Regions from separate parts of the Lysinibacillus sp. 54212 genome, predicted to be linked through region 2. Evidence: riboswitches for the same ligand, from Rfam matches in the RefSeq annotation. Region 2 holds a riboswitch; the other holds the start of a gene.
What was found. A riboswitch is a leader RNA that binds a small molecule or an ion and turns the genes downstream of it on or off. The one in region 2 is predicted to bind glycine.
Positions count from the first base shown of each region.

Region 1: it holds a riboswitch for glycine, as region 2 does, so the genes downstream of both, gcvT (glycine cleavage system aminomethyltransferase GcvT) here and V4T18_RS00435 (amino acid permease) in region 2, are expected to answer to the same signal.

Region 1 is NZ_JBAFWZ010000004.1:15,898-22,293, forward strand. It holds gene gcvPA (aminomethyl-transferring glycine dehydrogenase subunit GcvPA) at 1-714, opposite strand, end outside; gene gcvT (glycine cleavage system aminomethyltransferase GcvT) at 733-1,830, opposite strand; glycine riboswitch at 2,016-2,110, opposite strand; gene V4T18_RS03785 (shikimate kinase) at 2,243-2,755, opposite strand; gene comGF (competence type IV pilus minor pilin ComGF) at 2,954-3,406, opposite strand; gene V4T18_RS03795 (type II secretion system protein) at 3,379-3,690, opposite strand; gene comGD (competence type IV pilus minor pilin ComGD) at 3,687-4,118, opposite strand; gene comGC (competence type IV pilus major pilin ComGC) at 4,115-4,450, opposite strand; gene comGB (competence type IV pilus assembly protein ComGB) at 4,464-5,495, opposite strand; gene comGA (competence type IV pilus ATPase ComGA) at 5,503-6,396, opposite strand, start outside.
Region 2 is NZ_JBAFWZ010000001.1:76,139-82,534, forward strand. It holds gene V4T18_RS00410 (GNAT family N-acetyltransferase) at 1-212, shown strand, start outside; gene V4T18_RS00415 (hypothetical protein) at 230-595, shown strand; gene V4T18_RS00420 (hypothetical protein) at 648-1,220, opposite strand; gene V4T18_RS00425 (beta-carotene 15,15'-monooxygenase) at 1,467-2,492, shown strand; gene V4T18_RS00430 (GNAT family N-acetyltransferase) at 2,613-3,191, shown strand; glycine riboswitch at 3,438-3,513, shown strand; gene V4T18_RS00435 (amino acid permease) at 3,764-5,101, shown strand; gene V4T18_RS00440 (aminoglycoside phosphotransferase family protein) at 5,184-6,104, opposite strand; gene V4T18_RS00445 (class I SAM-dependent DNA methyltransferase) at 6,171-6,396, opposite strand, start outside.

The sequences.
Region 1 (6,396 bases), on a different contig from region 2:
GATCATTAACCCTTTTGACTCATGTGTTATTTCGCCAATCGTTTGTAAATCTTCAATTTGACCGAAGAAGTTTGGATATTGAACGATTACCCCAGCAGTTGTATCATCCACTAAGCCTTTTAATGCGTCGATATCTGTTTTACCATCTTTTGTTGGTACTGATACGATTTCGATTGATTGCCCATCTGCATATGTTTTTACTACATCTTTATATTCTGGGTGAACGGCACCAGAAACGAGTAGCTTTTTACGACGTGTATGACCTGCGGCAAGCATTCCTGCCTCTGCTAATGCCGTACCACCATCATACATAGAAGAGTTTGCTAAATCCATGCCTGTAAGCTCAGCAATCATCGTTTGGAATTCGAAAATGGCTTGTAGCTCACCTTGTGAAATTTCAGGCTGATAAGGTGTATACGCTGTATAAAACTCCGAACGAGAAATAACATGGTCCACAATGATCGGTTTATAGTGATTGTAAACACCCGCACCTAAAAATGATACATGAGAAGCTGTATCTGCATTATTTGCCGCTAGCTCTGTTAACTCTTTAGCTAAAGCAGCTTCAGATTTTGCTTCTTTAATATTGTATAGACCTTGGAAGCGTACTTTTTCAGGAATATCTGAGAACAGTTCATCAATCGATGCAACCCCGATACGATCTAACATTTCTTTTTTATCTTGTTCCGTCATCGGTAAATAACGATGTTTCATGTATGACCCTCTTTTCTATTATTTAGCTCGTTTATAAAACGGCGTTTCTACAATTACAGCAGGAATACGTTTATTACGAATTTCGATTTCTACTTCATTTCCTAATTCCGCAAATTTTGCGTCAATTAAAGCTAAGCCTATATTTCGCTTTGTCATAGGTGATTGTGTACCTGTTGTTACTTCACCTATTTCCTCTCCGTTTTTGAATACTTTATAGCCGTGTCGAGGAATCCCTTTTCCTGACATTTCAATCCCTGCAATTTTACGAGTTAAGCCGTTTTCTTTTTGCTGGGCTAATGCATCACGACCGATAAAGTCTGTATTTAATTTCACTGCAAAGCCAATACCTGCTTCAAGAGGTGAAATATCCTTAGATAGCTCTTGCCCATAAAGTGGTAAACAAACTTCAAAGCGTAACGTATCACGTGCACCTAATCCTGCTGGAACAACACCTTTGTCCTTACCCGCCTCTAAAATTTTATTCCAAAGGTCGGTAATTGCTGCGGGAGTGCCGTAAATTTCAAAGCCATCCTCTCCCGTGTAACCACTGCGTGAAACTAACACTGAGTGACCAGCAACAGTTACATTCTCTTGGAATTTAAAGTACTTAATAGTTTGTAAATCTGTGTCAGTTAATGTTTGTAAGACTTCCTCAGAAAGAGGACCTTGCAGAGCGATTTGAGCATATTCATCTGACTTGTTTGTGATCGTTACATCACCTTCAGCCTTCGCAAGCATCCAGTCATAATCCTTTTCGATATTAGCAGCGTTTACACATAATAAGTATCTATTGTCATCTAATCGGTATGTTAATAGATCATCTACCACTCCGCCATTTTCGTAGCACATTGCACTATATTGTGCACCGCCAATCGCAATTTTAGAAATATCATTTGATAAGAGCTTTTGTAAGTAATTTAGTGCATTTGGTCCTTCAACAAAAATTTCTCCCATATGCGAAACGTCGAAAAGCCCCGCACGATTGCGAACTGCATCATGCTCATCTTTAATAGAAGAAAATTGAACTGGTAACTCCCAACCACCAAAATCAATTGTTTTACCACCATATTTTGCATATTCATCGAACAATGGTGTACGTTTTAAATTGCTCATAATCGTCCTCCTCATCAATTTAATTGTTGCAAATTTCCATCAAAGGCATAAAAAAAGACAGACGAATCCCTTTGATTGGAATTCCCTGTCCTTGCACCTGAAAGTTACACCTATCATTGACTCATGTCACACGTATAGGCTTTCCCCTTTGGTGGCTGTCTATACTAGTACAGCACTCTCCAGAGATGCGTCCTGTACGAGTCTTTTTGCCTGAGAGATTCATAACTTCCTGTTATTTGCTCCTTCGGCGACGCAACTTTACGTTCTCTCCCCGTACAATCATCCGCGATTGTTATTCAAAATTCAATGTTCTAATTCATCGTTCTTAGCCATATCCTAACATTGAATGAGATAGAAACGCAATCATTTTTTAATACCCGCAAATTCACGAACATTGTTTCCATTTCTCGTTTTTTTATTCGCCTTTCAAACGATTCACTTGGAACGCAATATATTCCACTATTTGACGGATGGATCGTCCTTCTGTAAGCACTTGAATATGACCTGCTTCTCTATAATATTTCTTTCTGTATTGGTACAGTTCATTAAGCTCTTCCTTTGTCGAACGTTGTACAATCGGTCTGTTTAAATCATTTTTGATACGAGTATAAATATCTTCGAATGATGCATCCAAGAAGAAGACGAGACCCGTTCGACGCATAATTTTACGATTTTCTTCATTCATCGCAACGCCACCGCCAGTAGCAATAATACAAATCTCATTTCGAAATGTTGTTAGAAATTCCGTTTCTATTTCTCGAAACCGCGCCTCGCCATATTTATCAAATATTTCTGGAATCGACATCCCTTGCTGTCTCACGATTTCTCGGTCCATATCATAATAAGGCATTTTTAAAAAGTAGCTCAACCTTCGACCAATCGCACTTTTTCCACAGCCCATAAATCCTACTAAATAAATTTTTCGCATGCCAATCACCTTCTTCATCACTTCAAACGTTATTGTTCATTTTCAATTTCTACAAGTACGTTTATCGTAGCACGAACGTTAAAAGATTCCAATGAATTATAAGTTTTTATTTGCATTTGATAACCTATAACATAGGAAACACACGCGCCAGTGATAAAAAAGAGCAAAAGGATCGTTAGCGGAAATAGCGCTCCCCTCTCATTCAATCGCTGCTTCAACAATAAATATCCGCTCCTTTATAGCTCCATTTTCAAGGGTAGCATTCAAGGTTAATTCAGACTGATTCAGAGAAAAGGTTGCTCTTTTTACATCTGTTAATATCGTCTCATTTCCACCCTTTTCATTTCGCCATAAAATGTTATTGTTAAACCGAAGAACCACTATTCGATCGTCTTTTACAATTGTTATATTCTTGCCTTCATTTGAAACAGTTACCTCTCCTCCCATCGACAAATACGTGTTTATATCATAAACACATCCTTCCCAGTCCATCTCAATTCTTGCATCCTCAATTTTTGTTAATTGATAATAAGCTTGTGTGATAAGAAAGATAAGATGCGAGAAAATCACGAATAACATTAGGTGTAAAATCGCTTCGAGTAGTGTAAAGCCAGATTCATTCCCTACACGTTTCCACTTGAATCGATACATTTTTCTTTCGGTCCTTTTAAATTTGAATACCTTACACAAATTTTACTCCCATCATAGTTCCAGATGTATAGTTTATCTTCAATTGTGAATGAACCACTCCCTATTTGTGAAAGCTTAATTTTTTGTGCAGCATTGTAGGCAGCCTCACTTGCATGTAGTTCTAGTTTCTTATTGTATAAATGGTGTTGGAGCTTAGATGCCATTGGAAGTAGTGTGACAGTTAATATAAACAAAATCACTAAAGAGAGCATCGTTTCAACTAATGTTATTCCTTGACTATTCATTGTAACCTAAGCCTCCCCTTGGAAAAATTCACAGTGAACTTCCATGTTTTTTCAGGTGTAAACAGCTCTATACTTCCTGGATGCACAATATGTCCATTTAAATTAAATGAAATCTTTCTATCTTTTGTGTAAATTTGAGCTGTCATTCCTTTTGGAAAATCCCACTCGATTATTCTTTTTTCAAATTGGTAGTACATGATTAATGTCTTATTATCAACTATCATCAAGTTGATTTGCTGTTTATTTTCAGTAGCGTAAGTTTGGGCATAATGCATAGTAATTCGAAACTGCTCGACTGCCCTGTTATATTCATCTCGTTGAAAATGTTTATAGGAAATGCTCCACACCATACCTGTAATTATCATAACAATTGTTAGCACAAGGAGCATTTCTACAAAAGTAAAGCCGCGTGTATTTAATTTTCTCAAGGCAGTGAATCTTTCGGTGGTTTTGGTCCATCAACAAGCTTAACATGACCATTTGGTTCTATTGTTACACGTTCTCCACTCGGACATGTCGCCTCATCACCTGAAATATAGTCATCTGCAATCAAATCCTCAATTGTTGGATATTCCATTTTATCTACTCGGTATGCTTCCACCTGACCTTGAACCATCGAAACATATGCACTACACCCTTTATCATCAATCGATGCGAAATGCTTTGTGACATTTGGTATTGTGATCAGGATGAGTACAGATATAATCAAAAGCACTATTAACATTTCAACTAGAGTAAACCCTTTTTGCCCACGAATCATAAAAGCTCCCCCTTTAAATCATGTCTAATAGGTTATACATTGGTAACAAAATGCTTAAATATGCAGCAATGACACATATTGCGATTACAATAAATAATACTGGCTGGAGAATTTTAGTGGCACTATTAATAAAATTCCGCAGTTTTTCGTCTAATAGTTCTGAATAAAGAATCAACTCTCTTTCCAGTAGACCACTATGTTCCCCATGTGCGATGAATTGTTCAAATTTCGGAAAAAAATAGCTTGTTATTTTGACTGCATCAGCGAGACTTTCTCCATAAATAATTCGTGCCTGTACTTCTGTAGCAATATAAGCAAGTTGCTTTTGATGCTGCTGCTTCATTAGTTGCTCTAATGCTAACTGTAATGAAAACCCTGTCATTAGTAGATTGCCCAATGCACGAGAAAATTGTCTTGTCAGTAACAGCCGCCAAAAATAGTTTAAAACTGGTATTTTTAGTAATAATGAAAGCTGAAATTCAACCCGCTTTCGACTAAGGTAAACTAAAAATCCGACAACTACACATAATATAAGCAAGCTACCAATTATAATATAATCTGGTACATGTAAGAAAAACCTTGACCATTGAATACTAGAAACTTCCTCGCTAGTAGTTCTTGAAAATACCATTTTTTCGATATTAGGTAAAAAATATAAGCGAAAAGCAATAAATAAACCAACCAAAAATACAAATAGAAATGTCGGATATATAAGTAGTTTTGCAAAACGTTCCTTCATTTTACGATTGAATTGCATTTGCTGTGCTAATACCGCTAATGTATCACTAATGGTCCCTGTTTTTTCTGCTAATTCAATTCCTACTAGATATTGCTTTTCAACACCAAGAAGCTGAAATATTTGTGTCGGTCCCACCCCATCTAGAAAGGCCTGCTGAAAACTCTGCTGCCATTTACCGTACTGTTTTACATGATAGGGAAGTAGCATTTCAATACATTCTGCAAATGTATATCCCTCACTTAATAGCGTTCCAACCCTTGCCATTAACTGAGGTAGCCCAACAACCTTTATTTTTTTGTTTTTCAAAGAACAATTACGTAGGAGACGTCTCATAAATGCTCTCCTCTAAGTTGGCCAATTGTCCACAAAGCGTTCCACTATAAGGTAACCTATATGGCTCACCTTTTAGAGTTGCAGCAAAGGCTTCACATAGGTTTGCATCACTTAATATTTCAAATAACGCCCTTCGTTCATCCTGTTGATCTACATATACTAATGTTTGTGCTACAATGCCGACAAGTGCCTGTCTTAGCTCTTCTAATGAAATGCCTAAATCCATCAACCGATACAAACAATTAACTGTATCTTTTGCATGAATTGTGGACAGAACTAAATGACCTGTTAACGCAGCTTCTAGGGCGATCTTAGCAGTTTCTTTATCTCGTATTTCACCTATCATAATGACATCTGGTGAATGTCGTAAAATTGCTTTTAAACCCGCAGCATACGTTACACCTGCACGTTCGTTTACTTGGATTTGCAGCAAATCATCCTGACTACTTTCGACAGGATCCTCCAAAGAAATAACATGACGAGCTAAACTTGTTCGACAATATTGAATTAATGAATAGAGTGATGTCGTCTTACCAGAACCAGTAGCGCCAGTGAATAATAGCAACCCCTGTCTCTGGTGAACCAATTGAGAGAGTTCATCAGCATAATTGGAATGGAAGCATAGGGAAGTAAGCGGATGTGCATAATTTTGCCGTAACACGCGAATGACTAAACTTTCTTTAGCAAAAATAGAAGGTAAGGTTGATATACGGAAAGCAAACTGTTCGTTCGCAAGTTCTTGTTGAAAAGCACCACTTTGAGGTTTTCGCTTTTCACTAATATCAAGAGCGGATAAAAACTTAAAATAAGAAATCATTCTTCCACCGATTTCTTCTGGGATTGACCCTGCATGAATAAGCTTTCCAAATTTACG
Region 2 (6,396 bases):
GGAAAGGTATTGGAAAAGCGCTGTTTCAACATGCAGAAGAGTGGGCGAAGGGACAAGGTATACACCGTTTAGAACTTACTGTAATAAAGCATAATGAAGCTGCTTTTAACTTATACAAAAAAATGGGCTACGAGGTTGAAGGTACAAAGCGGGACTCATTATTAGTTGATGGCAGCTACGTTGACGAATACTATATGGCGAAATTAATTTAGCCGAAAAGAGTGGATATATGGTGCAGGTTTATTGTAATGAGGATTGCGGGAATGCCCCGAAGAAAAAATTATGTCTTGATTTTTTAAAGGCTGTAGCGGAGGGACGTACTGACGAAGCAATCACTTTTTGCATACCAGAAATTACAGTCGATATGATCGGTAGAGAAAGTATCCAAGGTCAGGAGAGGCTACAACAGTTCCTACAGCAAATACCAAGTGTTGAAGCATTACATATTCACAGATTGATTACACATGGTAAGGAAGCGGCTGTAAATGGTGAAGTAAAAACAGCGCAAGGTTCGCATTCATTAGCACTTTTCTTTACATTTAATGCGTATAAAAATGCATTTATTAAAAAGTTAGTCGTTTATTTAGTCTTATAAGAAAGTAATCTAATGGAGGAGCATATTAGGATATCCTGATATGCTCCTCCATCTATTCAACAACCTTAAAAATAATCGCTGTATGTATTTTATATGGAATACCATTATCTTCATTTTTAAAATCTGTATGTGCCTCTATTTTATATTGCCCTGGTGGAAAGTTCATTTTAGACATTTTAGAATTTTCGTCTTCACTATAGGGATTACCACCTAATTCCTCAACATATAACCCACCAGTATATTGATATTGCTCGCTAATTGTCTCTCCACTGGCTAAAGGTGTTGTACTATTTGCAAGGAACATAGAAGAGCCAAACTGATAATTTTTTGTAAGGTTGGTTGTTCCTAAAGATACCCATGAACCAGCATATCTTATATGAATAGCTTTTTCCCCGTGATAAGTCAGTTGAGCAACAATATTCAAATCCTCTCCTACCTTATATTGATCTTTTTCGCTTTTTAAGGTTAAAGTAAACGAGCCCTTTTGAATCTCACTTTCTTTAATATTTGTCGGCTGACCTTCAACATGTGTTACTTTTTCTAGTTGATCCTCAACAATTATATCCTTCTCATTGCTGCAAGAAGCTAGTAATAATATACATAGTCCAGCAATAATAAATCTCACACGTCTCCCTCTCTTTCAAGGTGAAAATGAATATTAGTTCTATACTTAATTATTGATAAGAAATTTATTATCCACAACCCTATATTTTACATATTTTCTACAATTATTAAATATCGTTAGATTGTTATGAAATTGTGTATTTCATTCGTCTTTATTTTTGCTGTATTTTCAGAATTGTTTGCTTTAAGGGCTTGTATAAATTTAAAATAGATGTAGAACCTTGCTTTGAAGGAAGGGAGTTACATTATGTTAGTATTGAAGCGAAAGAAAAATCTTTGGTTTGTGTTTGGGCTACTTATTCTCCTCTCAAATATGATGTTATATCGTACTTCATTTGGCCATTCTATTTTACCACAGGAGGCAAATGGGGTTGTGCTTGGCTCGTTAATCGATTTAGCCATTATTGCACCGTTAGCCTTTCTGCTATCACAAAAGAAGTTCTCGGTGAAAAAATTTATTCTTCTAGCAGCGGCGGGCTGTGTTGCTGCACGCTTTATTATTCCAATAGAGCATTTAGAGCCATTTGTAATGTTTACTTGGGTTGGTTTTGCGATTGAAGGGGTAATCATATTATTTGAGTTAGCGTTCGTATCCCTAATTTTCATCTATCTACCAAAAATGATTAGCTATGTTAAGCAGGCAGATTTACCAGTCTTATTCGCATTCCCAAAAGCAGTAGATAAATTCATTCCCCCGCAAAAAATTGTTAGAATACTTTGTACGGAAATGATGATGTTCTACTATGCATTTGCTACTTGGCGAAAGAGTCCACCTAGTGGCGTTACGTTGCATAAAAATACGAGTTACTTTGCTATGCAATTGATGATTATTCATGCAATCCTTATTGAAACGATTGGGATTCATTGGTGGCTACATGATGTTTCACCGATTCTCTCAATCATTTTATTAATTCTCAATATTTATTCGGTGTTGTTCTTTATCGGTGATATGCAGGCCATGCGCTTAACGCCAATTCTTTTTAAGGATGAAGCTGTATTTATAACTGAAGGCCTTATGAAATCTGCTGAAATTTCTTATGACAAAATAGAAGAAATCATTACAGATAAAGAAATACTCGAGCAAAAGCTAACGACAAAAACACTACAATTTATCGTAAGAGATTTTGAGCCATTACAGCCTCAGATTATCTTAAGGATGAAGGAGCCTATTACGGCCGTTTATTATTTAGGTCTCAAAAAGCAATTTAAAGAAGTGGCGATTCGTGTAGATGACCCGCAGCGCTTCCTGCAACAGCTACAAGTGAAAATGTAATTACACATGTCCAAGGGAAATCGGTCCCTTGGATTTTTTGGTGTTGCATTGTTAAAGGGTAATTGTAATAGATGATTGCAGATGTTAAAATAATCCAACAAAGTAGGGAGAATTTCGAAAATGAAAAATGGGGTGAAAAAGTTGAAGTATAGTATAACAGAAAATTCGATAGAGACAGAAAGGCTATTATTACGTCCATTCCATGAGTCTGATGCAGAAGATGTTAGTTTCATGTGTAACAATTATAATGTTTTCAAAAGTACATTGAATCTACCTCATCCATATACATTAGATTGTGCATTAGCTTGGATTGCAGATCATGAACAAAACTTTAAGGACGACCGAATGTATGAATTTGCAATCACAGATAAAAATAGTGGGAAGTTATATGGGGCTATCGGTATTTCAAATCATCAACAATTCAAAAATGGTGAAATGGGCTATTGGATTGGAGAAGAATATTGGGGAAATGGCTATGCTACTGAAGCAGCTAAAGCAATACTAGATTTCGTTTTTAAAGAGAAAAATTATCACCGTGTTTATGCACGTTATTTTAAATCAAATCCGGCTTCAGGAAAAATTATGGAGAAGTGTGGGATGAAATACGAGGGTATACTAAAGGATCATATTTATAAAAATGATTGTTTTGAGGATATAGTTTTTTATGGAATAATTAATCCGATGAATAAAGGTATTTAAATCGATAAAATAGTAAATGGAAAGTCTTATAAGTTGCGTTTAATTCTGTAGAAAAATGCTCGTAAATGTTGTGGTTATTCGTTTTATATCATATTATTTTCTTTTATTCCGGTATTCTGAAAAATAAAAGTATTGCAAGATTATGCTCTCGCTGATAGGATTGTTACTATCTTGAAATAATACATCGACTTGTTGTGATGGCAAGTCAATAATAGCGCGTTGATTGCTATGGATCAAACTATAGCAGGAGCATTTTCTGGAGAGTACGCATTTGCGTCGCCGAAGGGTTCACTATCTCAGGCAAAAGGACAGAGGGGTAATAAAGAAAGCTTTTTATGCTTTACGATTTGTAAGTGTTTACGATTATTGACGATTTATTGTCAATATTGATTCGTTACTTTAACATACATTCGTTTTCAGTTATTCTTTTGTATATGAGACTAGTGCTATTTGCCACTAGTCTCTTTATTTTTGTACTAATATTATTTTTAGTAGATTTATAAAAAGCTACAAAAGTGAACCCGCTTGATGTGTATTTATTGTTCAGGAGTTAACATCTTGGAGGGATCAGCATGGAACAACATTTAAAGCGGGATTTAAAAAATCGGCACGTCCAATTAATTGCGATTGGCGGCACGATCGGTACGGGACTATTTTTAGGGTCCGGGAAAGCCATTGCACTTGCGGGGCCGTCCATTATTTTAGCGTATTTAATCGTCGGTATTGCTCTATTTTTCGTGATGCGTGCACTAGGGGAGCTACTACTGTCAAATACGGGTTACACATCATTTACTGATTTTGCAAGTGAATATATCGGACCTTGGGCGGGCTACATAACGGGGTGGACATATTGGTTCTGCTGGATTATGACAGCGATGGCGGACATTATCGCTGTCGGCGTGTATTCACAATATTGGTTTGATATCCCGCAGTGGGTACCTGCAGTTGCATGTTTAGTTGTGTTACTGCTACTAAACTTATTAACGGTAAAGTTATTTGGTGAGTTAGAGTTTTGGTTTGCTCTTATTAAAATTATTACAATCGTTGCATTAATCATCATCGGTGTAATTATGCTGATTACAGGGTTCCAAACAAGTGCAGGGCCTGTATCCCTAGAAAATTTATGGGCACATGGCGGATTCTTCCCAAATGGCATCGGTGGCTTCCTATTAGCCTTCCAAATGGTTGTGTTTGCCTTTGTTGGGGTCGAGCTTGTTGGGATTTCTGCAGCGGAAACAGCCAACCCAACAAAAAATATTCCATCTGCTATTAATAAAATTCCGGTACGAATTTTACTGTTTTATGTAGGTGCTCTTTTTGTTATTTTATGTATTAATCCATGGTACACATTAAATGCAGAAAACAGCCCATTTGTACAAGTATTTACTTTAGCAGGTATTCCGATTGCAGCGGGCTTAATCAATTTTGTTGTGTTAACATCGGCAGCATCAGCAGGGAATAGCGGAATGTTTTCAACGAGCCGTATGCTATATAATTTAGGATCGAACAAACAAGCTAGCCCAGCATTCGCTAGATTAAATAAACGAAGCGTACCACAAAATGCATTAATCGTTTCAACGATTGTTGTATCAGTAGGTGCTCTGTTAAGTAAATTAATGCCGGAAAATGCCTTTAATGTAGTGACAACAATTAGTGCGATTTGCTTTATCTGGGTATGGAGTATTATTTTAATCTCACACATTATTTATAAGCGAAAAAACCGTGCTCTACATGAAGCATCAAGCTTTAAAGCACCGTTTACACCATTTATTAACTATGTAGTACTTGGATTTTTTGTATTTTTACTAATCGTTATGCTTGTTGCTGAAGCTACTCGTACAGCATTGTTGCTAACACCAATCTGGTTTATTATATTAGCTGTGTTATATCGTATGAAACGAAAAAAATAAATATAGAGGAAAAAGGGATCCACCTAAAAACGATTAAAACGTCGGTTTTAGGTGGATGTTTGTTTTCTCAAATTAGAATGCACTAGCTATAATAATTTGGTTCATACCAGCTTGGCTGTGCTCTATTAAAATAATCATGATCCTTTAAAATACGATCTATTTTTTCTAGCATGTTTTCGATATCATCTGGAACTACTTTTAATGTCCATACGATAGATGAAAACACACTCATTGCCAAGTACAGAGAGTATAACTGCCAAAATTCTTTCGGTGGAGCTTCTCGTTGAAAATACCCATTAATTTGTCCAATCGAAAAAGGGACACTAATATTTCTTGTGAAAATGCCGATTTTTAAAAACTCGTGAATTGGATCTCCATAGTCATATCGACCAAAATCGATAATACCTGCTAAAAGATTGTTTTTTATTATAAGATTACCTGGGTGGAAATCATCGTGCTGAAAAATATTTGGACGCCCAAGCATTAAATGCATGTGTTGATTTATAAATTGCATTATCTTCTCGTCTTGATCGAGCTTTATACCACATTTTTTATATGAACCTATATAATGATTATGTTTGATTCGTTTTCTTTCAAACCAAGGCTGTATATGTTCCGGGGCGTGTAGCTTATGCATCTTATACAGTTCTCGACCAGCTTCTAATCCAATTTGATATTGGTCAGAAGGGGCTAGCTTAGGTAAAACCATTTCACCATCATTACCTTCAATATAAGTGCTAATCATATAGCCTTTTCCTGCAATTTCTCCGACTTCAATTGCTCTTATAGCTTTTACATTTATTGCTTCAATTCTTCTCAGTATATCTAGTTCATTCATTTTATTTTCTAACTGATTGATTGGGAATAATCTTAATAAATATCTTTCGACCGAATCTTGTAAAGAAATGATGTATTTTTCCTCTAACGAAAATCCTTTGTCGATTTTTATGATGTCCTTATAATGTTTAAATCCAGCAATTTCATTTAAAATACGATCAATCATAGGTTTACCTCCTCAAACAAGGTGCCTGTTCAATTGTTTTACCTTTTAACAAAGAGATGCTTTTGCCTATTTCCTCGAGCCCTTTTTACAAACGTAAATCATTTCATAACTATCCTTCGTTATAGGAGTTTCTTGCCAATCTTTGTAGAGATGTAAAATCTCAAACCCATGATAATGCAATAATCGATTCATCTCTTTTGGGAATACATACCTTAAACTAATATGAGTTCGCATTTCATTTATTATTTCACCAGCATCGTTTTTATATTTTCTAATCGTCGTATAGTGTTGA